3 regions of the Streptomyces sp. NPDC006314 genome follow, and region 3 is predicted to be linked to each of the others. Evidence: riboswitches for the same ligand, from Rfam matches in the RefSeq annotation. Region 3 holds a riboswitch; each other region holds the start of a gene.

The links. Region 3 has a riboswitch for cyclic di-AMP ahead of ABZ079_RS14430 (LysM peptidoglycan-binding domain-containing M23 family metallopeptidase). Riboswitches for the same ligand answer to the same signal wherever they lie in the genome.
Positions count from the first base shown of each region.
Region 1: it holds a riboswitch for cyclic di-AMP, as region 3 does, so the genes downstream of both, ABZ079_RS02115 (C40 family peptidase) here and ABZ079_RS14430 (LysM peptidoglycan-binding domain-containing M23 family metallopeptidase) in region 3, are expected to answer to the same signal.
Region 2: it holds a riboswitch for cyclic di-AMP, as region 3 does, so the genes downstream of both, ABZ079_RS10175 (M23 family metallopeptidase) here and ABZ079_RS14430 (LysM peptidoglycan-binding domain-containing M23 family metallopeptidase) in region 3, are expected to answer to the same signal.

Region 1 is NZ_JBEXRL010000001.1:464,062-473,697, reverse strand. Features, by position in the region: gene ABZ079_RS02120 (hypothetical protein) at 1-17, shown strand, start outside; gene ABZ079_RS02115 (C40 family peptidase) at 910-1,893, opposite strand; cyclic di-AMP (ydaO/yuaA leader) riboswitch at 1,901-2,072, opposite strand; gene pcrA (DNA helicase PcrA) at 2,357-4,846, shown strand; gene ABZ079_RS02105 (M23 family metallopeptidase) at 4,892-6,418, opposite strand; gene ABZ079_RS02100 (alpha/beta fold hydrolase) at 6,684-7,553, opposite strand; gene ABZ079_RS02095 (cobalamin B12-binding domain-containing protein) at 7,778-8,200, shown strand; gene ABZ079_RS02090 (DUF5691 domain-containing protein) at 8,176-9,636, opposite strand, start outside.
Region 2 is NZ_JBEXRL010000004.1:467,288-476,923, forward strand. Features, by position in the region: gene ABZ079_RS10165 (HPr family phosphocarrier protein) at 1-245, shown strand, start outside; gene ABZ079_RS10170 (GntR family transcriptional regulator) at 448-1,134, opposite strand; gene ABZ079_RS10175 (M23 family metallopeptidase) at 1,333-2,088, opposite strand; cyclic di-AMP (ydaO/yuaA leader) riboswitch at 2,101-2,261, opposite strand; gene ABZ079_RS10180 (pitrilysin family protein) at 2,473-3,861, opposite strand; gene ABZ079_RS10185 (pitrilysin family protein) at 3,858-5,252, opposite strand; gene ABZ079_RS10190 (DNA topoisomerase IV subunit A) at 5,545-8,004, shown strand; gene ABZ079_RS10195 (GTP-binding protein) at 8,001-9,131, opposite strand; gene ABZ079_RS10200 (citrate synthase/methylcitrate synthase) at 9,580-9,636, opposite strand, start outside.
Region 3 is NZ_JBEXRL010000006.1:416,592-426,227, forward strand. Features, by position in the region: gene ABZ079_RS14420 (TetR/AcrR family transcriptional regulator) at 209-829, shown strand; gene ABZ079_RS14425 (SGNH/GDSL hydrolase family protein) at 1,029-1,814, opposite strand; gene ABZ079_RS14430 (LysM peptidoglycan-binding domain-containing M23 family metallopeptidase) at 2,228-3,127, opposite strand; cyclic di-AMP (ydaO/yuaA leader) riboswitch at 3,132-3,295, opposite strand; gene ABZ079_RS14435 (alpha-galactosidase) at 3,597-5,669, opposite strand; gene ABZ079_RS14440 (tyrosine-protein phosphatase) at 5,840-6,637, shown strand; gene ABZ079_RS14445 (DUF6126 family protein) at 6,990-7,112, opposite strand; gene ABZ079_RS14450 (XRE family transcriptional regulator) at 7,109-7,735, opposite strand; gene ABZ079_RS14455 (hypothetical protein) at 7,863-8,150, shown strand; gene ABZ079_RS14460 (aspartate aminotransferase family protein) at 8,216-9,601, opposite strand; gene dxs (1-deoxy-D-xylulose-5-phosphate synthase) at 9,598-9,636, opposite strand, start outside.

The sequences.
Region 1 (9,636 bases), on a different contig from region 3:
CCGTCCTGTGGACCTGACGGGCGGGCGATGTCGTCGCCGGCGCGGGCCGCGAGCACCGCACCGGCGGCGACCGCGAGCCACGCCCGGGACCGCCGTGAACCGGGCGCGGGTCAGGGTGGAGGCGTGTCGCCCACCGCTGTCGTAGCCCGGCCGCCGGCAGCACGGGGTACCAGGCCAGGTCCAGGACGAGCGGCGCGACCGTCACAGTGCGCAGCACGCCGCGATCGTCGTCGTCCCACAGGTACAGGCGCCCGCTGCCGGCGGCGAGCAGCGTCGCCCCGGCCGGCGCCGACACCCCGAGTGCCCCGCCCGCGATCCAGTGGTCCTCCGGCGCCCTCCAGCAGTCGCCGCGGGTCGAAGTGGGCCAGGGCGAGGACGCAGAGCACCAGGCCCGGCCGGAACGGCACAGGAACCCCGCTCCCGGCATGCGCCGCTTCCAGCGCCGTACGACGAGGACGAACGGCACCGGCCAGAGCAGCGCCGCGAGCGCGGACAGGGCCTCGGCCAAGGTCTGCCGGCCCGGCGTCGGGAGCCGGGTGCCCCGCCGCGGTCGTCACGGCGACGGTGGTCAGCGCCCCCGGACTCTCCGCCCCGGCCATCGATCGCCGCCGTTCGCCGGACATCCGCAGGACGGAGCCGGCCCAGCGCCACGCATCGACGCCGGCCCTCACCCCGCAGGCACCACCCGGGAGACCGTCTCGTCGCCGGCCGGACGCAGGCCCACCGGCAGGATGCCGCTCGCCGCCAGGGCGGCCCCGGCCGCGGGAGGCCGCCCCCCCCACGCACGCAGACCCGAGAGCCGGGTATGCGCCCGATGCAAGGCGGCCGCGCGCATCCCGCCGGGCAGGGCACACGCGCGTGGAGCGCAGAAACGCCGGTGCGGCGCGGGTGGAGCCCGAACGAGAACGGTCAGCCCGGCCGCACCACGCTGCGGATGATCGATTCGCCACCGCGGTCGACGGACTCCTCGCGGACATACCCGCCCGGCTCCGGGGCGTGGATCATCATCCCGTTGCCCGTGCAGAGGCCGACATGACTGCTGTCGTCGTGGAAGAAGACCAGGTCACCGGCGCGCGCGTCGGAGAGGGGGACCGGGGTGCCCGTGGCGGCCTGGTCCTGGGCGGTACGCGGGAGGGTGACGCCGGCGGCCTTCCACGCGGCCTGGGTGAGGCCGGAGCAGTCGTAGGAGCCGGGTCCGCTGGCACCGCTCACGTACGGCTTGCCGATCTGGGCCCGGGCGAAGGCGATCGCCTTCTCGGCCTTGGTGGCCTGCCCCGAGCCCGGGGACCCGTGCACCCGCGGACCGGGCAGGTGCCGTCGGCCGAGCGCGGCGGGCCGCTGGCCCTCCTGGGCCGTGAGCCGGGACAGCAGCTCCTGGGCGGTGGCGAGCTTGTGCTGGACGGCGGCCTTCGCGGCCTTCACGTCGTAGCGCGAGGCGGCCGGCGTCTCCGGGCTCCTGGTGGCCTTGCCCCGCTCGGCCGCGCCCTTCACACGCGAGGCCAGCCGGTTCATCACCCTGCTCTGCGCGAAGTGGTCCTGCGGGTACTCCGCGAGGAGGGAGGCGGCCGTGTCCGGGGCGGCCGCGAACGGCATCCGCCCCTCCCTGGCCTTGGCGAGCCGGCTCGCGCGCCGGGCACCCTCCTGACGCGGATCCTCGGCATGCGCCCGCTGCCCGGCCACCGGTTCCTCCTCCGGTGCGGAGTCGGCCCGGCGGTAGAACTCGTCGATCTTCTTCTCGATCTCCTCCAGGCTCGGCCTGCCGTCGTCGGCGGGGGCGGCCTCGGCCGTCTGGGACAGGACGGCCACGGAAGTGAAGGCAGCGGTGGCGAGGGCGGGGCCGCGCAGGCCCGTTCCACGGGTGCCGGCGGGGCGCGGCTTGCGGTGCGACGCCAAGGGAGGCGACTCCTTCCAACGTGCCGCCTACCGGGTTAGCTGTCGGGTTCGGGCGGGTGCTTCGGAAGGGTTGCCCTACGGCGTCGTCCCGGGCGGGAGTCGGCCGATTCACCCCAGGATCGGTGGGTCCCCGGCTCCGGGCACCGTGCGGGGCGCGCCGGACTCGGCGGAGGCCGCGCGGCCCGGCGACGTTCGCCGGAGAGTGGTCGTGCGGCCTGACGGCAACCTAGCCAACTCGTGTGTCTCCTGTGAAGGTTGGTGTGCGGTATGTCCGATACATTTCCGTGACCCGAGGCCGGGTTCACGTGGACGTGACCAGGCGCTTCCGCAGCGTGAGGGGGAATCGGGGCCGGTGAGGCGGGGGCCGGCCGCCCGGCGGCATCCGGCAGCGGGCTCGCTCGCGGGGGCCGTGTTCCGGGGACGGGGATCGGTTGTCGGTGGGGAGCCCTAGACTCGGAGAGCGATGAGCAGCCTCTTTGACGACAGCTTCCTGGCGGACCTCCAGGCCCCTCGCGGGCGCGAGGAGGAGCCCCCGCCGCCGCCCGAGGACGATCACGTTCCGGAGTCGCTTCCGGACGATCTGTTCGGCGGGAAGTTCGACGTGCCGCCGGACCGGGACGCCTACTACCGCGACGGCGCCCCCCGCCCGCCGATCGACGCGGCGGCACTCCTGGAGGGGCTGAACGAGAACCAGCGCGCCGCGGTCGTGCACGCCGGCTCCCCGTTGCTCATCGTCGCCGGCGCCGGCTCAGGCAAGACGCGCGTGCTCACCCACCGCATCGCCCACCTGCTCGCCGAGCGGAACGTACACCCGGGCCAGATCCTCGCGATCACCTTCACCAACAAGGCCGCGGGCGAGATGAAGGAGCGCGTCGAGCAGCTCGTCGGCCCGCGCGCGAACGCGATGTGGGTGATGACCTTCCACAGCGCGTGCGTCCGGATCCTCAGGCGCGAGTCGAAGAAGCTCGGCTTCACCTCCTCCTTCTCGATCTACGACGCCGCCGACAGCAAGCGCCTGATGGCCCTGGTCTGCCGCGACCTGGACCTCGACCCCAAGCGCTTCCCGCCCAAGTCCTTCAGCGCCAAGATCAGCAACCTGAAGAACGAGCTGATCGACGAGGAGGACTTCGCCGCCCAGGCAACCGACGGCTTCGAGAAGACCCTCGCCCAGGCCTACGCGCTGTACCAGTCGCGGCTGCGCGAGGCGAACGCGCTCGACTTCGACGACCTGATCATGACGACGGTCCACCTGCTGCGGGCCTTCCCGGACGTCGCCGAGCACTACCGCCGCCGCTTCCGGCACGTCCTGGTCGACGAGTACCAGGACACCAACCACGCCCAGTACGCGCTGGTCCGCGAACTGGTCGGCACGGGCGAGCGCGCCGACGACGACGTCGACACCCCGCCCGGCGAGGACGACCTCCAGCCCGCCGAACTGTGCGTGGTGGGCGACGCGGACCAGTCGATCTACGCCTTCCGCGGCGCGACGATCCGCAACATCCTCCAGTTCGAGGAGGACTACCCGAACGCGACGACGATCCTGCTGGAGCAGAACTACCGCTCCACGCAGACCATCCTGTCCGCCGCCAACGCGGTCATCGAGCGCAACGAATCCCGCCGCCCGAAGAACCTGTGGACCAACGCCGGCCACGGCGCCCGGATCACCGGATACGTCGCCGACACCGAGCACGACGAGGCCCAGTTCGTCGCCGACGAGATAGACCGTCTCACGGACGCGCGCGAGGCGAAGGCCGGGGACGTCGCCGTCTTCTACCGCACCAACGCCCAGTCCCGTGTCTTCGAAGAGGTCTTCATCCGCGTCGGCCTGCCCTACAAGGTCGTCGGCGGAGTCCGCTTCTACGAACGCAAGGAGGTCCGAGACGTCCTCGCCTACCTGCGTGTCCTCTCCAACCCCGAGGACTCGGTGCCGCTGCGCCGCATCCTCAATGTGCCCAAGCGGGGCATCGGCGAGCGTGCGGAGGCGATGATCGACGCCCTCTCCCAGCGGGAGAAGATCAGTTTCTCGCAGGCGCTCAAGCGCGTCGACGAGGCGTACGGGATGGCCGCGCGCTCCACCAACGCGGTCAAGCGGTTCAACGCGCTGATGGAGGAACTGCGTACGATCGTCGAGTCCGGCGCGGGACCGGCGACCGTCCTGGAAGCGGTGCTCGAACGCACCGGCTATCTGGCCGAGTTGCAGGCCTCGACCGACCCGCAGGACGAGACCCGTATCGAGAACCTCCAGGAACTCGCGGCCGTGGCTCTGGAGTTCGAGCAGGAGCGCGGCGAGGGTGAGCGGGGGACGCTCGCCGAATTCCTGGAACAGGTCGCCCTGGTCGCCGACTCCGACCAGATCCCCGACGAGGAGGACGGCGACGGCGTCATCACGCTGATGACCCTGCACACCGCCAAGGGCCTGGAGTTCCCGGTGGTGTTCCTGACCGGCATGGAGGACGGCGTCTTCCCGCACATGCGCGCCCTCGGCCAGACCAAGGAACTGGAGGAGGAACGGCGCCTGGCGTACGTCGGCATCACACGCGCGCGGGAGCGGCTGTACCTGACGCGGTCGGCGATGCGCAGCGCCTGGGGTCAGCCGTCGTACAACCCGCCCTCCCGCTTCCTGGAGGAGATCCCGGCCTCCCACGTGGAGTGGAAGCGGACGGGTGCGGCGGCGCCGGCGTCCTCCGGTCCGGTCGCGGGAATCGCTGCCTCGCTGTCCTCGGCCCGCTCGCGCTCCTCCGCGTCGGGTGCGTCCGGGTTCGCCACACGGCGCACGGCGGAGAAGCCGGTGGTCTCCCTGGCCGTCGGGGACCGGGTCACCCACGACCAGTTCGGGCTCGGCACGGTCGTCGCGGTGAAGGGCACGGGCGTGAACGCGGAGGCGACGATCGACTTCGGCGACACCAAGCCGAAGCGGCTGTTGTTGCGGTACGCGCCGGTGGAGAAGCTCTAGACGAAGTGAGCCCCGCCTGATGGCGGGGCTCGTCCCATCAGGGGCTCAGGCCGGGTTCAGTCCGTGGCTGCGCAGCCACGGCAGGGGGTCCAGGGCCGCCCCGCCCGCCGGCCGTACCTCGAAGTGCAGATGCGGGCCTGTGGAGTTGCCGGAGTTGCCGGAGTAGGCGATCGGCTCGCCGGCCTTGACGGTCGTACCGGAGGCCACGCGGTAGCTGGACAGGTGGCAGTACCAGGTCTCCGTGCCGTCCTTCGCCGTCACGATCATCATGTTGCCGTAGGCGCTGTTCCACTTGGTGGTGACGGTGCCGTCGGTTGCGGCCATCACCGTGGTGCCGTAGGAGACGGGGAAGTCGATGCCGGTGTGCACCGACATCCAGTTCACGCCCGCCTGGCCGAAGTAGGCGCTGAGCCCCCTCTGGGCGACCGGCAGGGCGAACTTGGGGCGCAGGCGCTCCTTGAGCGCGGCCTCCGCCGCGGCCTTCTTCTTCTCCAGCGCCTGCTGCGTCTTGAGGTCGATCCGCTCCTGGGTGCGGCTCGCCCGGTCGGCGAAGTCATGGGCCCCGGCGGAGAGGGTCTTGAGCTGGGTGTCCAGTTTGCTGTTGGCGATCGACGGCTGCACCGCCTGCGCGTCCGAGGCGGAGGCGGTGGTGTCCTTGGAGTCGTCGGCCAGGGCGCTGACCGAGGCCGCGGCGATCCCGGCGACCCCCATCACACAGGCCGAGGGCACGGCGATGGTCAGCAGCGCGGAGCGTTTGGCGGGCGTACGACGCCGGGAACGCGCCGCGCCGCGCGAGCCCGCGCGGGTCGCCGGGGCGGGGGTGACCTCTTCCTGCTCGTCCAGCAGCCCGTGCACAGCGGGCAGTTCACCGGTGGCGGTCGACTCACCCTCGTCGCCGTGCTGTCCCTCGAAGCCGGTGTCCTCGTACGGCACCTGCTCGAAGGCCGCGGTCGCGTGCGCGTCACCGACCTGCTCGAACGTGGCGGTGGCCCGCTGGTCGAACGCTTCGGCAACCTGCTCGGGCTCCGCCGGCCCGACCTGGTCGGCCGCGTTCCACTGCGTGGCGTCGTACGCGTCCGTGTCGAAGGCCTGGGTGCCCCAGTCCCACTGCTGGGTGGGATCGGCGCCGGTGCTCTGGTCGGGCTGGAGCCAGGCGCTCGAGTCCCACTGACCGCTCACCGCGTTCCCGGTGGACTGCGCGGGGACCGTCCAGGCGGTGGTGTCGTACCCCCCGGAGTCATAGGCGGTGTGGTGCTGGGCCGCGTACGGGTCCTGGTTCGGGATCTGGCAGGTGCCGGTCTGCCACTGCGTGGTGTCGTACCCGCCGGTGGTCTGTGTGTCGTACGCGCCGGTGGCCTGCTCGCCGCCCGGAAGGCTGCCGAAGAGGGGGTCGTGGGCGTAGCCCGTGGTGCCGGTGGCATCGTCCGCAAAACCGGTGGCGTCGTAGGCGCCGTACGTGGTGAGGTCGTCGTAGGAGACTTCCGTTGTGCCGTACGGCGCGTAATGCGGGGTGGAGGCGTCGGAAGCCGGGGCCGGGGTGGTCATGATCCCCGGCGGGTGACGGTCGTTCACCAACTTCTCTTTCGCCTCGACAACAGGGGCTGCCAGAGCAGTGCGGCGACTGTACCCGGCGGTACGCGGGCGCGACAATCTTCGGCCGGTTTCGTGTAGGCCGGAAACGGGCATTCGGCTGTGTTTCGGGGGACGCCGGACGCGAGTTTGGCTTTGTGTTCGAAGAATGTTCGAGGTCAGGTGGCAGTGAGTCACCGGTGAACCGGCTGAGCCCCGCCTCTGTCTCCCTCTCTCTCCTCCCTCCGGCTCGCCCCTGTTCGGTCCGCTAGGCCACCGTCAGACCGTCGGGGACCCGGTCCCCGGCCGGTGCGGTGTCGAGGGCCTCGCGTATCCCGACCGCGACGGCGGGATGTACGGGCAGGGCGAGATGCCCGATGCCGCTCACCCGGACGTTCCGCGTGTCGAGATCGGGGTGCTCCAGGCAGGCCGTCTCCAACGGGACCATCACGGAGTCCAGGTCGCTCCAGAAGCTGACGAACCGCGTACGGCAGCCGGGTGCGGGCCGGGCCAGCTCCTCGATCACCTCCGAACCGGGCCGCATCTGGCGCACGATCGGATGCGCGTTGGCCAGCGGTGCCACCCGGGTCCCGGAGTGCGGGGTGCCGAGGGTGACGAGCGTGCGCACTCGCAGGTCCCCGCCGAGACATTGCACGTAGTAACGGGCGATCAGTCCGCCGAGGCTGTGCCCCACGATGTCGACCCGCGTGGTGCCGGCGCGCTCGCAGATCTCCTCGACGTGCCGTCCGAGCAGCTCGGCGGCGGCGCGGACGTCACAGGTCAGCGGAGAGTAGTTGAGCGACTCCACCCGCTGCCTGCCGTGCTGGGCGAGGCTGCGGCGCAGCAGTACGAACACCGAGCGGTTGTCGATGAAACCGTGCAGCAGCACGACCGGGGGACCGGACCGCACCGGCAGCCGAACGGTGCCGTCGGCGGCGGGCGCCACGTCTCCCCCGGGCAGGGCGGCGGCGCGCCGTTCCTGGATGAGGCCCGTCGGATAGAGCAGGAGATGGCCGGCCAGGATCGCGGCCTCCAGGGCGGTCGCCTTGAGCAGCGTCATGGAGAGCCCGGCCAGTCCGCCGGGCCACAGACGGCGACAGGGCGGGAGGAAGAGTGGCAGTATCCCGGTGACCTTCATGGCCGACCTCCTGTCGGCACGGCGGGGGCCGGCTCCATCCCCCGTGTGCCCTCATGTCCCATCATGTGATTTCCCCCTCCCTGCGCTCCGTAAAACTGCCGGTTGCGGGATGCTGGAGATAACGTTCGTTCACTTCGCGACGGGTGGCGGAACGCGCCAAAAGTGCGGTACTTGTCGTTACGGACGGAAGCGATCGCTTCCGTGGTCGTTTGATGGAGGCAGTGATGGGTGTGGCAGCCGGTCCGATCCGTGTGGTGGTGGCCAAGCCGGGGCTCGACGGCCACGATCGCGGGGCCAAGGTCATCGCGCGCGCCCTGCGTGACGCCGGTATGGAGGTCATCTACACCGGGCTCCACCAGACGCCGGAGCAGATCGTCGACACCGCCATCCAGGAGGACGCCGACGCGATCGGCCTGTCCATCCTCTCCGGTGCGCACAACACGCTGTTCGCCGCGGTCATCGAGCTGCTCAAGGAGCGCGACGCCGAGGACATCCTCGTCTTCGGCGGCGGCATCATCCCGGACGAGGACATCCCGCCGCTGAAGGAGAAGGGCGTCGCGGAGATCTTCACGCCCGGGGCGACGACCGCGTCGATCGTGGAGTGGGTCCGGGAGAACGCCGGTCAGCCGGCCGCGTCCGGCGGTTGAGGGGTCGCCCGCGGCGGCCGAGCGGGTGTGTGTGACGGCTGAGCGGGCGCCTGCTGCGGTCGAGCGGGCGCGGCGGCGCTGAGTTCGTCCGCCATCTCCGCCCGCAACCGCAGCGTGGTGACCAGTCGCTGGAAGGCCTCCGCCCAGTAACCACCGGCCCCGGGCGCCGCGTCCTCCCGCTCGTCGGGTATCGCCAGCAGCGCCTCGAGCCGGTTGGTCTCCGCCGGGTCCAGGCAGCGCTCCGCCAGCCCCATCACCCCGCTGAAGCTCCACGGATAACTGCCCGCGTCGCGCGCGATGTTGAGGGCGTCCACGACCGCCCGGCCCAGCGGGGGAGCCCAGGGCACCGCGCACACGCCGAGCAGCTGGAAAGCCTCCGACAGCCCGTGGGCCGCGATGAATCCGGCCACCCACTCGGCGCGTTCGGCCGGCTCCAGGGCGGCCAGCAGCTTCGCCCGTTCCGCCAGGGAGACCGCCCCCGGGCCGCCCGCCTCCGGCGCCGACGGAGTGCCGAGCAGCGCCCTCGACCAGACGGCGTCCCCCTGCCGTACCGCCGCCCGGCACCAGGCCGCGTGCAACTCGCCCTGCCAGCCGTCCGCCACCGGCAGCGCCACGATCTCCCGCACGGTCCGTCCGCCGAGCCGCCCCGGCCACGTGCCGAGTGGCGTCGCCTCCACCAACTGACCCAGCCACCAGGACCGTTCTCCTCTGCCCGCGGGCGGTTTGGCCACCACACCGTCCCGTTCCATGCCGGAGTCGCACTCGAGCGGCGCCTCCACCACGATCGCCGGCGAGCTCCCCGTGTGGTCCAGCGCCACACATACCGCGGCCCGTACGGCCATGCGGGCGGCGAGTGCCGAATCCGGCAGCCCCGACAGCAGTTCGGCCGCCGTCGCCCGGACGTTGCGGCTGCGGTCACCCAACGCCTGTTCCAGGAACGGCTCGTCCTCGGCGGACAGTCCCGTGCGCAGCGAGTCGAGGAACATCAGCCGGTCCTCCGCCCGCTCCGTCGCCCAGGTCGAGGCCAGGAGGTCACGCGCGAGCGCGGGCGTACGGGCGCGCAGCACCCCCAGCAGGGCCGCCCGCTCGGCGAACAGACCCTCCTGCCACAGCCGGCGCACCGCCTCGGCGTCCCCGGGGTCGGGCAGCGCCGCGCCGCCGCCGGGGGCCGCGCGCAGGGCGAACCGCCAGTCCGGGTTCAGCCGGGCCAGCCACAGCGCCCGCGGGCCCGCGAACGCCAGCGCCGCCGGGCGCAGGTCCGTGCGGCCCCGGGCCGCGTCGAGCAGCACCGGAAGCGCCTGCGGGGGCGCCGCGTACCCGTGCGCGTTGGCCGCCGCGAGCCACTGCGGGAGCAGCTCCATGAGGTCCGGGGAGCTGCCCCGCCGGCCGCCGGCCGCGCCGCCGGAACGGTCGGCCAGCAGCATCGCGAGTCTGCG
Region 2 (9,636 bases), on a different contig from region 3:
GCCTCCACGCCCGTCCCGCCTCCATCTTCGTCCGAGCCGCCACGGCCGCAGGCGTCCCGGTGACGATCGCCAAGGCCGGGGGCAACCCCGTCAACGCGGCCTCCATGCTGGCCGTCCTGGGCCTGGGCGCCCAGGGCGGCGAGGAGATCGTCCTGGCCTCAGACGCCGAGGGCGCGGACGCCGCCCTGGACCGTCTGGCCAAGCTGGTCGCCGAGGGCCTGGAAGAGCTGCCCGAGACCGTCTGAGCGCCTCGCGCGCTCACGCCCAAGCCGCGTCGGCCCTTCGGGGCGGCGCGGCTTCGGCATATGCGCCGCACGCTCCGCTTCCATTCGCCGCTGATTTACGGCGTCCGCGTGCGGCGGCACTCACGAATTACGGCACAGCAGAATGAAGGCAGCGGAAAATACCCCGCCCCCGAATAACCCTTCTTTGTATACGGCGCCCGTGTTAATGCCGCTGGCCCGAGATGTTTACGGCATGTTGCGAAGTCCTCACACGCTCCGCGGCACCGGAAAAGCGAAGGCGGTGCGCGGCCGCCGCGCGCTCGGTGTGCAGCGCCGTGACCGCCCGCGCGCGATCGCCGTCGCCGCGCGCCACCGCGTCCACGATCGCGCCGTGCTCCACCCAGGACTCCAGCGGGCTCGGTGGCGCCTCCACCGCGTACATCCAGGCGATCTTGTGGCGCAGCTGGGTGAGCATCGAGGTCAGCGAGGGGCTGCCGGAGGCCTGGGCGAGCGTCTCGTGGAACCAGGCGCCGAGCGAGCGCAGATCCTCGCTGTTACCCCTCCTGGCCCGCTCCTGGCCCAGCCGTACCAGGCCCCGCAGCACCTTGAGATGGGCCTCCGTGCGCCGCTGTGCGGCCCGCGCGGCCCCGAGCGGTTCCAGGAGCATGCGCATCTCCAGCAGGTCGGCGGCCTCCTGCTCGGTGGGCTCGGCCACGCACGCGCCCGCGTGCCGGCGGGTCACCACGAAGCCCTCCGCCTCCAGGGTGCGCAGGGCCTCGCGGACGGGGACGCGCGAGACGCCGTAGCGGCGGGCCAGGACTTCCTCGGTGAGGCGGCTGCCGCGCCCGTAGACACCCGCGACGATGTCGTCCCGGATGGCCGTGCACACCGAGTGCGCCGGAATACGCATGACCGACCTCCGCCTTAATCCCCGTGAAACGTCGACGATGGACGTGTGTTCCGTGACTCTATTGCAATGAGCGGGAATTTCCGACGGCGGGCCGGAATCCATGGATATTTTTTGGACAGCGGATCCGGCGGACACTGCGAAAAACGGCGAAAGCCCCGGCTCGGTGAGCCGGGGCTTCGCATGCCGTGCGCGGGGGCGTCAGACGTTCACGCCGTGCTCGCGGAGGTAGGCGACGGGATCGATGTCGGAGCCGTAGTCGGGAGTCGTACGGGCCTCGAAGTGGAGGTGCGGGCCGGTGACGTTGCCGGTGGCGCCGGACAGGCCGATCTGCTGGCCCGGGGTGACCTTCTGGCCCACGGTGACACCGATGGACGACAGGTGGCCGTACTGGGTGTACATGCCGTCGGCCATCCGGATCACGATCTGGTTGCCGTACGCGCCGCCCCAGCCGGTGGAGACCACGGTGCCGGAGCCGACCGCGTGGACGGACGTGCCGCTGGCCGCGTGGAAGTCGATGCCGGTGTGCGACCCGGAGGACCACAGGGAGCTGCTGGCCCGGTAGGCGGTGGAGACGAAGGAGTGCGCGATCGGGCCGACGAAGGCGTTCAGGCGCTTGCGTTCGGCCTCGCGGGCTGCGCGGGCCTGGGCCTCACGCTCCTGCTTGACCTTCTCCGCGGCCGCCTTGGCCGCGGCCTCCTCGGCCGCCTTCTGCTGGGCGGCCTGCTTCTGGGCGGCGGCCTGCGCGTCGATCTGCTCGGCCACGTCGTCGCTCACGGTGAGGACGGGCGTGAGACCGGTCTGCTCCGCGGGGTTCTCGGCGGCGAGCGCCGGAGAGGCGGCGAGGGTGCCGATGACACCGGTGGTGGTGAGGGCCGCGATACCGGCCGCCTGAGCGGTGGTCCGCTTGACCCGGCCGGGCTTGCGGTGCTTCCCGGTGGCGCACATGAACGCCATGAAGTGGCTGGTCCTTTCCTTCCCTCTCGCCTACCGGGTTAGCTGACGGGTTCGGAGCAGGAAGGTCTCCTACGGGCCCCCTCGCGCTCGCGCGGGCGCCCGATTCACCCCAGGGACGATGGGTCCCCGGCTCCCCTGGCTCGCGCCGTACGGGGACTCGGCGATGACTGTCCGGTGCCGCGGGTGCGGCGCACTGCCTGACGAACAGCCCGGATGACGCTACGAAAGCCTGCCTTCAATCCTCAAACGAATCCGGGATTTTGTAGCGCATCCCACAGGGCAGACAGGCAACCTCCGCCCCAAATCGGGCATCTGTGGGAGCGAGTGGAACAGCAGAGGGCCCTGACGACCCATAGGTCGTCAGGGCCCCACGCGCGCGTGCCGCTACTCCGCGGCGACGACGGTGACTTCGCCGATGCCCAGCGCCTCGACCGACGCCTTGATCTGGGCCGCGTCACCGACGAGGACGGTCACCAGCCGGTCCACCGGGAAGGCGTTGACGGCGGCCGCGGTGGCCTCCACCGTGCCCGTCGCGGCCAGCTGCTGGTACAGCGTCGCCTGGAAGTCGTCGGGCAGATGCTGCTCCACCTGGTCGGCAAGGGTGCTCGCGACGGCCGCCGCCGTCTCGTACTTCAGCGGCGCCACCCCGACCAGGTTCTGCACGGCGACGTCCCGCTCGGCGTCGGTCAGGCCCTCGGCCGCGAGGGTGCGCAGCACCTTCCACAGGTCGCCCAGCGCCGGGCCGGTGTTGGGGGTGTCCACGGAGCCGCTGATGGCGAGCATCGAGGCGCCGGTGCCGTCCGGGGCGGACCTCAGGACCTGCCCGAAGGCGCGCACGCCGTAGGTGTAGCCCTTCTCCTCGCGCAGGACGCGGTCCAGGCGGGAGGTGAGGGTGCCGCCGAGGCAATAGGTGCCGAGCACCTGGGCGGGCCACACGCGGTCGTGCCGGTCCGGGCCGACCCGGCCGATGAGCAGCTGCGTCTGGACGGCGCCGGGCCGGTCCACGATGACCACGCGCCCGGTGTCGTCGGCGGTCACCGGCGGCACGGGCCGGGGCTCGCCCGGGGTGCCGTTCCACGCGCCCAGGGTGTCGCCGAGCAGCGCGTCCAGGTCGACCCCGGTGAGGTCGCCGACCACGACCGCGGTGGCCGTGGCCGGGCGCACGTACCGGTCGTAGAAGGCGCGTACGGCCCCCGCGTCGATCTTCTCGACGGTCTCCTCGGTGCCCTGGCGCGGGCGGGACATACGGGAGGTCGCCGGGAACAGCTCCTTGGAGAGTTCCTTGGCCGCCCGGCGGGCGGGGCTGGCCAGCTCGTGCGGGATCTCGTCCAGGCGGTTGCGGACCAGTCGCTCGATCTCGCTCTCGGCGAAGGCCGGCGCGCGCAGGGCGTCGGCGAGCAGGCCGAGGCCCTTGGGCAGGCGGGAGGCGGGCACCTCGAGGCTCAGGCGCACACCGGGGTGGTCGGCGTGCGCGTCCAGCGTGGCCCCCGCGCGCTCCAGCTCGGCGGCGAACTCCTCGGCGGAGTGCTTGTCCGTGCCCTCGGAGAAGGCGCGCGCCATGATCGTGGCGACGCCGTCCCGGCCGGCCGGCTCGGCGTCCAGGGGCGCGTCCAGCAGCACCTCGACGGCGACGACCTGCTGGCCGGGGCGGTGGCAGCGCAGCACCGTCAGGCCGTTGTCGAGCGTGCCGCGCTCAGGGGCCGGGAACGCCCACGGCCTGGCCTCGCCCGGCTGCGGCTGGGGGTGGAAGTCCATTGCGGCGAGCTCGGTCACTTGGCCGTCTCCTCGTTCTCGTTACCGGCCTCTACGGTCGCTTCCTGCTCCGGATCCTCCGGGATCTCGGCGTCCTCGACGGCCTCCGGGGACTTCGGCTCGTAGACGAGGACAGCGCGGTTGTCGGGGCGCAGGCGGGCCTTGGCGACCTCCTGCACCTCCTCGGGGGTCACCTCCAGGACGCGCTGGACGGCGGTGAGGGCGAGCTGCGGGTCGCCGAACAGGACGGCGTAGCGGCACAATTCGTCGGCGCGGCCGGCGACCGTGCCGAGCCGGTCCAGCCACTCGCGCTCCAACTGGGCCTGGGCGCGCTCCATCTCCTCCGGCGTAGGGCCCTCCGCGGCGAACCGGGCCAGCTCCTCGTCGATGGCGGCCTCGATGACCGGCACCTCGACGTCACCGGAGGTCTTCACGTCCAGCCAGCCCATCGAGGGCGCGCCGGCCAGGCGCAGCAGACCGAAACCGGCCGCGACGGCCGTACGGTCGCGGCGCACCAGCCGGTTGTACAGGCGGGAGGACTCGCCGCCGCCGAGGACGGTCAGGGCGAGGTCGGCCGCGTCCGCCTCGCGCGTGCCGTCGTGCGGCAGCCGGTAGGCGGCCATCAGGGCGCGTGCGGGGACCTCCTCGACGACGACCTCGCGCAGCTGCTCGCCGATGATCTCCGGCAGGGAGCCGTCGCGGGGCTGGGGCTTGCCGTCGTGGGACGGGATCGACCCGAAGTACCTCTCGATCCAGGCGAGGGTCTGCGCGGGGTCGATGTCGCCGACCACGGAGAGCACCGCGTTGTTCGGCGCGTAGTAGGTGCGGAAGAACTGGCGCGCGTCCTCCAGGGTGGCCGCGTCCAGGTCCGCCATCGAGCCGATGGGCGTGTGATGGTAGGGGTGGCCCTCCGGGTACGAGAGGGCGGTCAGCTTCTCGAAGGCGGTGCCGTAGGGCACGTTGTCGTAGCGCTGGCGGCGTTCGTTCTTGACGACGTCCCGCTGGTTCTCCATGGACTCGTCGTCGAGGGCGGTGAGCAGCGAGCCCATGCGGTCGGCCTCCAGCCAGAGGGCGAGCTCCAGCTGGTGGGCGGGCATGGTCTCGAAGTAGTTGGTCCGCTCGAAGCTGGTGGTGCCGTTGAGCGAGCCACCGGCGCCCTGCACCAGCTCGAAGTGGCCGTTTCCCCTGACCTGCGCCGACCCCTGGAACATCAGGTGCTCGAAAAGGTGAGCCAGGCCGGTACGGCCCTTGACTTCGTGGCGGGAACCGACGTCGTACCAGAGGCAGACCGCCGCCACCGGGGTCAGGTGGTCCTCGGAGAGCACCACGCGCAGACCGTTGGCCAGGCGGTGCTCGGTCGCTGTCAGGCCCCCGGAGCCTGCCTCGGCTGTGGTCGTGTGACCCATGGGCATGTACGTCCCTTCGCGAGCGGAGGCGGTCGTCGAAACCGCGGTTTTCCTGCCGTTCCTGCCACTGTATGCAAAGCGTGCGGGGCCTCGGTGAAGTTCCCGCGGGACGTACGCCCAGAGCGGATCGCGTAGCCTGCGTCAGGCGTGCCGTGGGGCGGCTCTCCGGCACCGGGCGGACACCTCTCCGGCACCGGCCGGGCCGGCGGAGACCGGGTCGTGGCCCGGGCTGTCAGTGCCGCGGTCCACAATGGTCCGCGTCAGATCCGTCAATCGCTTCAGCAAGGAGCCGGCAGCGATGGCCCGCCGCAGCACGAAGACCCCGCCGCCCGACGACTCGTTCGAGGAGAGGATCCTCGACATCGACGTCGTGGACGAGATGCGTGGCTCCTACCTCGAGTACGCGTACTCGGTCATCTACTCGCGTGCCCTGCCGGACGCCCGTGACGGCCTCAAACCGGTGCACCGCCGGATCGTCTACCAGATGAACGAGATGGGCCTGCGCCCCGAGCGCGGCTATGTGAAGTGCGCGCGCGTCGTCGGCGAGGTCATGGGCAAGCTGCACCCGCACGGCGACGCGTCGATCTACGACGCCCTGGTGCGCATGGCGCAGCCCTTCTCCATGCGCGTGCCGCTGGTCGACGGCCACGGCAACTTCGGCTCGCTGGGCAACGACGACCCGCCGGCCGCCATGCGGTACACCGAGTGCCGGATGGCCGAGGCGACGAGCCTGATGACCGAGTCGATCGACGAGGACACGGTCGACTTCACGCCCAACTACGACGGCCAGGAGCGGGAGCCGGTCGCGCTGCCGGCCGCCTTCCCCAACCTGCTGGTCAACGGCTCCTCGGGCATCGCGGTCGGCATGGCGACGAACATGGCCCCGCACAACCTGCGCGAGGTCATCGCCGCCGCCCGGCACCTGATCAAGTACCCGAACGCCGACCTGGACGCGCTGATGAAGCACGTCCCGGGCCCGGACCTGCCCACCGGCGGCCGGATCGTCGGCCTGGACGGCATCCGGGACGCGTACGCGACCGGCCGCGGCACCTTCAAGATGCGCGCGACGGTGTCGGTGGAGACCGTGACCGCCCGCCGCAAGGGCCTGGTGGTCACCGAGCTGCCGTTCACGGTCGGCCCCGAGAAGGTCATCGCGAAGATCAAGGACCTGGTCAACGCGAAGAAGATCCAGGGCATCGCCGACGTCAAGGACCTCACCGACCGCGAGCACGGTCTGCGCCTGGTCATCGAGATCAAGAACGGCTTCGTGCCCGAGGCGGTTCTGGAGCAGCTGTACAAGCTGACGCCGATGGAGGAGTCCTTCGGCATCAACAACGTGGCCCTGGTCGACGGCCAGCCGCTCACCCTGGGCCTGAAGGAGCTGCTGGAGGTCTACCTCGACCACCGCTTCGACGTGGTCCGGCGCCGCAGCGAGTTCCGCCGCGGCAAGAAGCGGGACCGGCTGCACCTGGTCGAGGGTCTGCTGACCGCGCTGGTCGACATCGACGAGGTCATCCGGCTGATCCGGTCCAGCGAGAACTCCGCGCAGGCCAAGGAGCGCCTGATGGAGCGCTTCTCGCTGAGCGAGGTGCAGACGCAGTACATCCTCGACACGCCGCTGCGCCGGCTCACCAAGTACGACCGCATCGAGCTGGAGGCGGAGAAGGACAAGCTCACCGCGGAGATCGAGGAGCTGACCCGGATCCTGGACTCGGACGCGGAGCTGCGCAAGCTGGTCTCGGCCGAACTGGCCGCGGTGGCCAAGAAGTTCGGCACCGACCGGCGTACGGTCCTGCTGGAGTCCGCGGGCGCCCCGGTGGCCGCCGTGCCGCTGCAGGTGGCCGACGACCCGTGCCGGGTGCTGCTGTCCTCGACGGGCCTGCTGGCCCGTACGGCGACCGACGAGCCGTTCCCGGAGGCGGCCGGCGCGAAGCGCGTCAAGCACGACGTGATCGTCTCGGCGGTCCCGGCGACCGCGCGCGGCGAGATCGGCGCGGTGACCTCGGCGGGCCGCCTGCTGCGGATCAACGTGGTCGACCTGCCGCAGCTGCCCGAGTCGGCGGCCACGCCGAACCTCTCGGGAGGGGCGCCGCTGGCGGAGTTCGTCTCCCTGGAGGACGACGAGACCGTGGTCTGCCTGACCACGCTAGACGAGTCGTCCCCGGGCCTGGCGCTCGGCACGGAGCAGGGTGTCGTCAAGCGTGTGGTGCCCGACTATCCGTCCAACAAGGGCGAGTTGGAGGTCATCACACTCAGGGAGGGCGACCGGATCGTCGGCGCGGTGGAGCTGCGTACCGGCGAGGAGGACCTGGTGTTCATCGCGGACGACGCGCAGCTGCTGCGTTTCCAGGCCTCGATCGTCCGCCCGCAGGGCCGCCCGGCGGGCGGTATGGCGGGCATCAAGCTCACCGAGGGCGCGAAGGTCATCTCCTTCACGGCGGTCGACCCGGCCGCCGACGCGGTGGTGTTCACGGTGGCGGGCTCGCGCGGCACACTGGACGACTCCGTGCAGACGACGGCCAAGCTGACGCCGTTCGACCAGTACCCGCGCAAGGGCCGGGCCACCGGCGGGGTGCGCTGCCAGCGGTTCCTGAAGGGCGAGGACTGCCTGGCGCTGGCCTGGGCGGGCCCCGCTCCCGCGCGCGCGGCGCAGAAGAACGGCACCCCGGCGGAGCTGCCGGAGCCGGACCCGCGCCGGGACGGCTCGGGCACCTCGCTGCCCAAGACGGTGGCGGTGGTCGCGGGGCCGGTGTTCTAGGCGGTGTCCTGGCCGGTGATCCAGGCGGGCGGATCCTCGAGATCCGCCCCGTCCGGGTCGGCCGCCTTCCCGGGGTCCGTTTCCCGCGGTCCCTGTACGTAGCGCAGGACGCCCCACATGCCGTGCTCGTCGGCGTGCGGGGCGTCGTTCCCGCACGCCTTCAGTTCCTGGCCGAGGGCGTCGGCGTCGATGCCGGAGCCGATCAGCACGAGCTGGGTGCGGCGGGCGTCGGCGGACGTCCAGGACTCGGGGTAGAAACGGAGGAACCGGCCGACGGCGTGCACGGCGTACCGGCCGTTCGGGTCGTACGGCCCGAAGTCGACGTACCCCTTGATCCGGTACAGCCCCTCGGGCCGGCTGTCCAGGAACCGCATGAGCCGCCGGGGCTCCATCGGCACGTCGGAGGTGAAGGACACGCTTTCGTAGCCGGCGTGCAGGTGCTCCGTGTGGTCGTGGGCGCCGCGGTCATGCAGGTCGTCGAAGGACAGCTGTCCGATGCGCTCCTCGCCCGGCCTGCAGTCGAAGAGGAACTCGGGGTCGATGCGGCCGTACGTGGCGGGGACGACGGCGGCGCGGTCGGTGAGTGAGCGGACGAGCCCCAGGACCCGGTCGGCGTCGTCCGCGCGGTCGAGCTTGTTGACGACGACCAGGTCGGCGAGGGCGAGGTGCCGGTCGATCTCGGGGTGCTTCGCGCGCGTGCCGTCGAACTCGGCGGCGTCGACGACTTCGACGAGACCGCCGTAGACGATGCCGGGATGCTCGCTGGCGAGCACCATCCGCACCAGTTCCTGCGGCTCGGCCAGCCCGCTCGCCTCGATGACGATGACGTCGATGCCGGCGGCGGGGGCGGCGAGCCGGTCCAGGTAGGCGTCCAGTTCGCTCGCGTCGACGGCACAGCACAGGCAGCCGTTGCCGAGTGAGACGGTCGAGTCGCCGAGAGCGCCGGCCACGGCCATCGCGTCGATCTCGATGGCCCCGAAGTCGTTGACGATCGCCCCGATGCGGCTGCCCCCGCTGCGGTGCAGCAGATGGTTGAGGAGCGTGGTCTTCCCGGAGCCCAGGAAACCGGCGAGTACGACGACCGGGATCTGCTGCGGACTGCGGCTGCTGCCCAGGCTGTTCCCCAACGGGCGACCTCTCTCACGCGGAAGCGCACACCGGCTCACGGCCCGGCGCGCGGACGGGTTTCGACTGCGCGACCAGCATACGAGCGGGGAGAATCGCGGCGAAGTGAACGACTGTCAGCCCTCCGTGCAGGGCAGACGTGGGACAGGACAGGGAGGCCGCGACCCTCCCGCCTTCGCTCCGTGCGCCTCGGGCCGGCCGCCTCCCCGCCGATCAGAGCCGCTCGGCACTCCGGGGGCGGCGAGCGCCACCGTCCACTCGCCGGCCCCCTGCCGTCGCCCCGCGATCACGGCCGCTCTCGTGCGGTCGGCCGCCGGCTCCTCCGCGCCCCTCCCCGCGTATCGCCGCACCGCGGGACACTGCCGCACATCGACATGGGTGTTCCGGACGTCGGGAACGGCCGTCGGTCCGGTGCCACGGGGCACCGGACCGACGCCGTCCGCGCTCGGCTCAGGCCGGTGCGGGGACCGAGAGCTGCGGCTCCGGTCCGACGTAGCGGGCCACCGG
Region 3 (9,636 bases):
TCGTCGCCGGGTGGGCGTTGGTCCCGGCCGACGCCCGGGCCCGACCGACGCCTCGCAAGCCGTTCGTGGCACCGGCACACCCAACCGGCCCCGGTCCGTGCGGGCGTCCTGTCTCCCGGGTGACCGAAGGTGCCGCCGACCCCACTCGAACAGCCCGAGGAAACGGGTCCCTTCGACGCCGCCCTTCCCAACGGATTAGGGTGACCGCGTGGCGAGAGTGCGGTTGAGCGTGGCCGAGCGGCGGGAGGAGCTGCTGCGGGCCGCCATCGAGCAGATCGAGGCGCGGGGCGTGGCGGCGGTCAGGATCGCCGACGTGGCCGCGGCGCTCGGGGTGAGCAACGCGCTGGTGCTGTACCACTTCTCGACCAAGGAGAAGCTGGTCGCCGCCGCGTTCACCTACGCGGCCAAGGACGATCTCACGCGTCTGCGCAAGCTGCTGGGGCGCAGGACGTCCGCGCTGCGCCGGCTGCGGGCGGCGGTGCGCTGGTACGCGCCGACCGGTCAGGCCAAGGGCTGGCGGCTGTGGATCGAGGGCTGGGCGGTGGCCCTGCGCGAGCCCGCCCTTCGGGAGGTCACCCGGGACCTGGACAAGCAGTGGAAGGCGGCGATCGCCGAGGTCATCGCCGAGGGCGTGGCGGCGGGCGAGTTCACGTGCGCCGACCCGGCCGGTGCCGCGCTGCGGCTGACCGCGTTGCTCGACGGGCTCGCGGTGCAGCTGACGTCGTACCCGGGCGGGGTGCCGCGGTCCCGGGCGCAGGTGTGGGTCGACGAGGCGCTCGCCCGGGAACTGGGGCTGGACCGGCAGGCGTTGACCGAGCGGGAGCGGTGAGCGCTCCACACGGGTCGGACGCGATCGTCGTTTGTACCGGTTGACCGGCCGGTCGGCCGACTCCGCCCCGGCCCGGCTCGCCGACCGGCTCGGCCGTCACCTGGATCGCCGGTCGGACACAGCCGCGGTCTGGAACGACGCCCGGATACGGCCCTGCCCCGGATCACGGCATGCGTGGTCCGGGGCAGGGCCGGCGGCGTCAGGCCACGGAGGTGATCCGCAGCTTGATGTCGTCCGGCGACAGGGTTCCCTTGGCCGTCACATGGTCACCGGAGGACTCGCCGCGCAGCCGTCGGCCGATCCACGGGACGAGGTACTCGCGGGCCCACTGGACGTCGTCGCGGCGGACCTCCAGGGTGCCCCGGGGCGGCAGCGGCGGCCACGGCTGCTCCGGGTCGGCCGGGACGTCGAGGCCGAGGACCTGCCCGGCGCGCAGCGCCACGCGGGTGTGCCCCTCGGGTGAGAGGTGGAGCCGGTCGTTGTCCCACGCCCGGCGGTCCTGAACCGACTTGAGGGACCACAGGTCGAGCACGGGACAGCCGTACCGGTCGGCGATCGCGCGGACGTGCCCGTTGTAGGTGGCGATCTTGCCGCGCAGGTGCTTGAGCACGGGAACGCCTCGGGTGTCGAAGCCGGTCGTCACCATCACCGTGCCCGCGACCTCGGCGAGCCGGGCCACGGCGCGCTCGAACCGCTCGGCCACCTCGTCCGGGTCGGTGCCGGGTCGGATGATGTCGTTGCCGCCGGCACAGAAGGAGACCAGATCCGGGGCCAGTCTCACGGCCTTGGGGAGCTGGTCGGCCACGATCTGGTCCAGCAGCTTCCCGCGCACGGCGAGGTTGCTGTATCGGAAGTCGCCCTCGGGACGCCGGTCGGCGAGGAGTACGGCGAACCGGTCGGCCCAGCCCACGAATGCCCCGTCGGGGCCGAGGTCGCCGACGCCCTCGGTGAAGCTGTCCCCCACCGCCACGTACGACCCGATCACTGATCTGTTGTCATTCTTCGAATCGTCTGCCACGTCGGACCATGATTCACCTTCGGATGTGGCTTACGCGACCGTAGGCCGGGGTTGACTACCGGTGAGATGAGACACCCTTAAATAGTTTGCCAATTCAGGAATTCGGCTGCCCTCGGACGTGTTGGGTATGTGATCGCCACACCCGGAAGCCGGTGGCACTGAAGTGGATCCGCACGATCCGGAAAGCGAAGTACCCACCGGCCGGTTCGGGACGAGCAGGGGCTCCGCGCGGATCGCCTCCCCTGTCGACACTCCGGGCGGGACCGCCACATGGCCGCAGGGAGCCGGACCATGCCCGGACACACCGAAGGCCGGACCCGGGGATCGTGGGTCCGGCCTTCGGAGGCGTGTCAGGCGGGGAATGCCGGGCGGGGCGGTCCTCAGCCGACGGCCACGCCGTGCTGGCGGAGGTAACCGAGCGGGTCGATGTCGGAGCCGTAGTCCGGCGTGGTGCGGATCTCGAAGTGCAGGTGCGGGCCGGTCACGTTGCCGGTGGCGCCGGACAGGCCGATCTGCTGGCCCGCGGTCACGGTCTGGCCGGCCGAGACGGAGAGCTGCGAGAGGTGGGCGTACTGGGCGTAGTAGCCGTCGTTGAGCTTGATGACGACCTGGTTGCCGTAGGCGCCGCCCCAGCCGGCGGAGACGACCGTGCCCGCGGCGACGGCCTTGAGGGAGGTACCGGTCGGGACGACGAAGTCGACCCCGGTGTGGTGGCCGCTGGACCACATGCTGCCGGCCACGTGGTAGCCGGTGCCGATGGTTGCGCCGGTCACCGGGAGGGTGAAGCCGGTGGCGGTGGCCGTGGAACCGGAGGACTTGGCCGCCGGGGCCGCCTGCGCCGGGGAGGGCTTCGAGGCCGCCGGCGCCTGCTGCGGGGCGGACTCGGCGCGGGTCTGCGCGGCCTTCTTGCCGAGCGTGAGTTCCAGGCCCGGGCGGATCAGCGCCGGGTCGGCACCGATGGCCTGCCGGTTGTCGTCGTAGAGCTGGTGCCAGCCGCCGCTGACGTGCTGCTGGTCGGCGATCGCCGAGAGGCAGTCGCCGGACTTCACCGTGTAGGTGCGCACAGCGGAATCCGGTTGCGCGGCCGCCTTCTTCACCGTGGCGGGAAGGGACTGCACGGTCTTTCCGGAAACTGACTGCGCGGGGGTGGCGGCGTGCGCTCCGGTGGCCCCGATGAGCGGGAGGGCCAGCGCGGCGCCGCCGGTTCCGGCGACGGCGAGGGAGCGGGAGCGGGAAAAACGCGGGGTCTTGGGACGTCGGTGCTTACCCTTAGCGGGCATGGCGCATTCCTCTCCGACGCCTGCGAGGTCAGCTGTCGGGTTCGGGCTGGAGCTGCCCGGCCGCGTTGGATCGCGACTTCACCCCTAGCCTGTCGCGGAGACCGGACAGGCAGTCGTACCTGGTGGGTCCCCCGCTCCTGCCGAACGCGGGTCAAGTGTGTGGGGACTCCGGGCGGCGGCAGGATTCGGCGTTCCGTCCGGATTGGTGGCGAACGTAGGCGAGCGAGACCTACGGAAACAAGCAGCCGGTCCCCGCCGTTCGCGTTTCCGGAGACCGAAGGCGGACCGGCCCGGTCACCCTGCGTGAATTCCCGCCCTCTGCGCCCTTCATTTTCCCTTCACTTCTTGAGAATTACGTGGACATGACGTGCGACGCTCGGTCACCGATATGACCCTCCTCACGCGTCACCCACCACCGGCCCTTACAAGGCGGCGAGTTGTAACGAAGCCGCCAATTCGGGCAGAAGGCTCAGATGCGGCACAGTCGGAGAACCGTCGCATCCAGGTCTCCCTTCAGGCCGGTGCGCAGCCCATGGTGCAGCAAGACGGCTCCTCGAAACACTTCGCCCGTTTCGCGGCATTCATACGATGCTGTCGGGTCGAGTCCACGCAACCGCACCGCCGGCACCGGTTCGCCGTAGCTCTGCGCCTGCAGCCAGGCGAGGACCACCGCCTCGTCCGCGAGGACGTACTGGACGGCGCTCAGGCCGCCCGCCGGGGGGCGCAGCCGGTACAGCTCGCCGCGCTGGACGACCGGGCGGATCTCCTTGTACAGCTCCACCCACCGCCGGGCCTCGGCCAGTTCCTCCTCGCTCCACTCCGTGAGGTCACCGCCGACACCGAGAACGCCGGCCATGGCGCTGACGAAGCGGAACCGCAGCGAGCTGACCCGGCCGTTGAGCTGTGTGTTCGGGCTGTCGGTGACCCAGGCGGCCATCACCCGGGCGGGGTGGATCTGGGTGAAGCCGTGCTGGATGGCGAGCCGGTCCAGCGGGTCGGTGTTGTCGGACGTCCACACCTGGTCGGTGCGGCTCATCATCCCGAGGTCGATCCGGCCGCCGCCCCCCGAACAGGACTCGAAGGCGACCCCGGGGTGCGCCGCGCGCAACCGGTCCAGCAGCGTGTACAAGGCCCGGACGTGGTCGGCCCACAGGCGCTGCGGGTACGGCTCACCGGGCCAGCCGGCGTCGGTGAAGCAGCGGTTGAAGTCCCACTTCACGTAGTCGATCGGGGCGTTGCTGAGCAGTGCGTCCAGCTGCCCCCACAGGTATTCCCGGACGTCCTCGCGGGCGAGGTTGAGGACGAGCTGGTTGCGCAGTTCCGTCCGCTTACGTCCCGATTGGTACTGGACCCAGTCGGGGTGGGCGCGGTACAGGTCGCTGTCCGGGTTGACCATCTCGGGTTCGACCCAGATGCCGAACCGCATGCCGAGGCCGTGCACCCGGTCGGCGAGAGGCTTGAGGCCGTGCGGGAAGCGGTCGGGGTTCGGAGTCCAGTCGCCGAGCCCGGCGCGGTCACTGGTACGGGCGCCGAACCAGCCGTCGTCCACCACGAACAGCTCGACGCCGATCTCGGCGGCACGGCGGGCGAGGGCGGCCTGCTGCTCCTCGGAGATGTGGAAGTTCGTCGCCTCCCAGGAGTTGAAGAGGACGGGCCGGTCCTGCTCCGCGTCCGGGATGACGTACGCGCGCTGATAGGCGTGCCAGACACGGCTCGCGCCCCCGAAGCCGCCGTCGCTCCACAACCCCGCGAAGACGGGGGTGGTGTACGACTCCCCCGGCTGCAGGAGCAGCAGGCCGGAGTCGTCGTAGCCGGCGCCGCCGGTGATCTGTACCCGGGCGTCCGGGAGTTGGGCGACGGCGATGCGCCAGGAGCCGGACCAGCCGAGCGCGCAGCCGTAGACCTCGCCGCGCTCCTCGGTGGCGTCGGTGTCGAGCGCGACCCAGGGCAGGTGCTGGTGGCCGGTGTGGCCGCGGCGGCTGCCGATGACCTTCTCACCGTAGGTGAGGGGGGCGGTGGTGAGCCGGGACTCGGCGGCCCATCGGCCGTGCAGCTGGGACAGCCGCCAGCCCTCGCGGTCGGGCAGGGTCCAGGTGGCGGCGTCGGCCCGCAGCAGCTCCACGAGCGCGTGACCGCCGTTGCCGAGGGTCACCCAGCGCTCCACGACGTCCCCGCGCGTCCGGTAGTGGAGGGTGATCGCCAGCCCGTCGTCCTCGAAGCGCAGCCGCAGCTCGTCGCCCTCCGCCTCGTACGCCTGGAAAGCCCACTCCGTGCCGCGGCGCTCGACCGTTCGCACGGACAGGGCGGGGCGGACGAAGCGGGGGCCGCCCTCGACGGGGTACTCCTCGCGGCCGTCGAGCGGGGATTCGAAGGGCCAGTAGCCGGGCAGGGGGCTCACCGCCAGCGCCTCGGCGTCCGCGAGCGCGATCCGCGGGCCCCAGTGGAGGTGGAGCAGCTCGTCCGCCTCGGTGAGATGCAGGGCATAACTGCTGGTGGGCCCCGACAGGAGCCAGGTACGACCGTCTTCGGCGATGTCCACCATCGAGACCTCACAGCTGTCAACAGATCCGCTCAATTGCGAACATCATCAGCTGTGCGGCCCCAGGTGACAATGCCTGTGGACAACTCATTGCCCGAGGAAAGCAATGTCGTATGGTCGACGGAGCGCCCGTCGACGAGCCGCGCCGGCGGGGCCGACCGGGAGGAGCCCCCGTGACGCAGCAGGTCCCGTCGACCGAGCCGGAGCTGGCCGGAGTGCGCAATTTCCGTGACGTAGGCGGACTGCCGACCGTGGACGGACGGCGGGTGCGGCACGGTGTGCTGTACCGCAGCGGGCACCTCGCGCACGCGACCGAGGAGGACGCGGCCTTCCTCTCCTCCCTGGGCCTGCACACGATCTTCGACTTCCGTAACGCGGCCGACCAGAGGCTGGAGGGACCCGACGTCGAGCTGGCCGGCGTGCGCAATGTGAACCTGCCGCTGAGCGACCCGGCGGACGGCGCCGAGTTCTGGAAGATGGTCCGCGACGGCGACCTCGAGCAGTTGCGCGCGATCCTGGACGACGGCAAGGGGGCGGCCCGGATGATCGCCTCGTACCGGACGATCGTCAAGGAGCGCACCGCCGAGCACTCCCGGGTGCTGCACGCGCTCGCCGAGGACAGCGTGCCCGCGCTGATGCACTGCGCGGCCGGCAAGGACCGCGCGGGCATCTCCATAGCCGTCACGCTGCTCGCCCTGGGGGTGGAGCGCGACGCCATCGTCGCCGACTACCTGGAGTCCAACGCCAAGCACCGCCGCTACCGGATCCGGCGCAACGGCAGCGCGGACACCGCGTACATCCCCGAGGTGATGGAGCTGCTCAGCCCGCTCTTCGACGCCCGGGCCGAATACCTCGAGGCGGCCTTCCACAGCATCGAGGAGACCTGGGGCGGAGCCGACGCCTACCTGGAACAGGGCCTCGGCCTCGCCACCGAGACCCGCGAGCGGCTGCGCGAGCGCCTGCTGGACTGACCGGACGCGAGTCCGCGGATTGCCCGGATGCGCGGATTGCCCGGATGCGCGGGCGCGTAGGTCCACAGGGCCGGGGGGCAAAGGCCGTCCGTGGGGTCGGCCTACGCTGCCCGCATGTGGAAGGAGATCGCAAGCACGAGGACGACGGCCGGCGGTGGGTCGAGCGCGATCTTCGAGACTACCTCGGCCGGCCCGCGGGGACGACTGGTACCGGTAACCGTCGTGAGCAGAACGAGCGGGGCTGCCACCGACAGGAGGGCAGGAGCCCGCCGGGCACCGTAGGGTCACCGGTCCGTGGAGCGAGTTCCGCCCAGCGCTACGCGGGCCCGTGATTCCGCGCCGCCTCGCCGGGTCAGCCCTTGGCGCCCACCGCGAACAACAGGTAGAGGAACGCGGCCAGGACATGGCCGAGCGCGATGTAGATGAGCAGCCGGATCCACAGGGATCGGGGGAACTTCTCCTCGAAATCGCTCATGGCAGCTCTCCGGTCAGCGGCCCCAGGCACAGGGTGGCCGTGGGGCTCTGCAGCAGGGTGTGGACGAACAGCAGCTCCACGCCGTCGTGATCCTCGGCGGCGAGGCGGTGCGGGGTGAGGGAGTCGAAGTGCGCGCTGTCGCCGGGCGCGAGGAGGTGCGCGGTGTCGCCGAGACGCAGCCGCAGGCGCCCCTTGAGGACGTACAGCCATTCCTCGCCCGGGTGGACGCGCACGATGTCGCCCTGGGAGCCGTACGGCACGCGCACGCGCAGGGCCTGCATGCCGCGGCCGGGCGCCCCGGCCTGGACGTATGTCCAGCCGCCCGCCCGGGTCGGCTCCATGTCGGCGGCCCGCACGATCGCGTCCCGGTCGGCTACCGTCTCGCCGAGGAGCTCGGAGACGGTCGTACCGTAGACACGGGCGAGCGCGAGGAGCATCGGCAGCGAGGGTTGGCGGTGTCCGGTCTCCAGGCGGGAGAGGTGGGCCGGCGAGAGCCCGGCGGTGCGGGCCGCGGCCTCCAGGGTGAGGCCTGCCCGGCGGCGCAGTGCGCGCAGCTGCGGCGCGACGGCCGGCAGGGCGTCGCCCTGGCCCGCCCCCGGTGCCGCGGCGTCTGAGGCGTTCATGCCTCCATTCAGCCCCGATATTGCCTGATCGGCAATTTTCTTACCTCAGAGGCAAAAAAGGCCCCGCGCCCCAGCGTTTTGCTACGATCAGGCTAAGAACTGAACACGTTCAAAACAGGGGGATCGCATGCCTGCACGCACCACGCCGGACCCAGCCGACACACCGGCGACCGCCCTCGGCCCCACCGCACTCGTCCTGGGGCTCGTGGCCGCACCGGGCCTGTGGCCGACCCTCACGTTCGGCCTGCTCCCCGTGATGCTCATCGCCGGCGGGCTCGCCGTCGTCCTCGGCCTCACGGGCGTCCACTACGCCCTCCATGGCATCGGCCGGCTGTGGATCGCCACCACGGGAACCGTCCTGGGCGCGCTCGGACTGGCCTATCCCTTCGTTCTCGTCCTGCCGTTGCTCCTCTGAACGCCCCACGCCCCGCACCGAGCCCGTCCCGGTTGCGGGGCGCGGCAAGAGGGCCCGGCCCCCGGTCAGCGATGGGCCACCGCCTGCTTGATCAGGGTCTTGCCGAAATCCCACATCAGGCCGCCACCGCTGTGCGCGTCGTCCATCACGGCGGTGAAGGCCTCCACGAACCGGTCCACGTCGGCCTCGTCGACGACCAGCGGCGGAATGAGCTTGATCACCTCCAGGTGGTCGCCGGAGACCTGGGTGAGGATCCGGTGCCGTTGCAGCAGCGGTACGACGACCATCTGCGCGAACAGGCCCTTGCGTGCGGCCTGGAGCATGGTCCAGCGGCTGCGCAGCTTCAGCGAGGACGGCTTGCCGAACTCGATGCCGATCATCAGGCCCCGGCCGCGCACATCGGCGAGCAGCTCGTACTTGTCGATCAGCGCGGTCAGACGGGACTTCAGCAGCTCACCGGTCGTGCGCACCCCGGCGACGATCTGCTCGTTCTCCATGACCGACAGCACGGCGAGGCCGCACGCCATCGCCGGGGAGTTGGACCCGAAGCTCGCCGAGTGGACCAGGACGCGGTCCATGGACGAGTACACCTTCTTGAAGATCCACTCCTTGCCGAGGGTGGCACCGACCGGTACATAGCCGCCGGAGAGCGCCTTGGCCACGCACACCAGGTCCGGTTCGACCCCGTCCTCGTGCTGGTAGGCGTAGAAGTCGCCGGTGCGGCCGAGACCGGTCTGCACCTCGTCGGCGATGAGCAGCGCCTTGTGCTTGTGCAGCAGGTCCTGGGCGGCGCGCAGATAGCCGGGCGGGGCCTCGTGTACGCCCTTGCCCTGGATGGGCTCGACGATGAGGGCGGCGACGTCGCCCCTCTTCAACTCCCGTGCCAGGGCGTCGAGATCGCCGAGGGGGACGGCGGTGTCGGGGAGCAGCGGGGCGAAGCCGTCGCGGAAGCCGTGCTCGCCGTTGACCGAGAGCGAGCCCGTGGTCAGGCCGTGGAAGGCGTGGTCGCAGTAGAGGACCCGCGGCTTGCCGGTGGCGTACCGGGCGAACTTCAGGGCCGTCTCCACCGCCTCGGTACCGCTGTTGCCGAAGAACACCCGGTCCAGGTGCGGGCTGTGCGCGAGGAGCCGCTCCGCGAGCAGGCCCGGCAGCGGCTGGCAGTCGAACCGGGTGAGGTCGGCGAGGTTCAGGTCGAGGACGTCGTGCAGCGCCTTGCGGACGACCGGGTGGTGGCGGCCCAGGCCCATCACCCCGAACCCGGCGAGCATGTCCAGGTAGTCGTTGCCGTCCGCGTCGTAGAAGTGGGCGCCTTCGCCGCGCTCGTAGACCTTGTCGAAGCCGATGGTGTGCAGCATGCGCGGCAGCTGCGGGTTGAGGTACTTCGCGTGCAGCTCGTAGCGCTCGGCTCCGCGCTCGGCGAGCAGGGCACCGAGGTCGAACTCCGTGGTCATTCACTCTCCTTGGCTGTGCCGTCGACGTCCCTGAC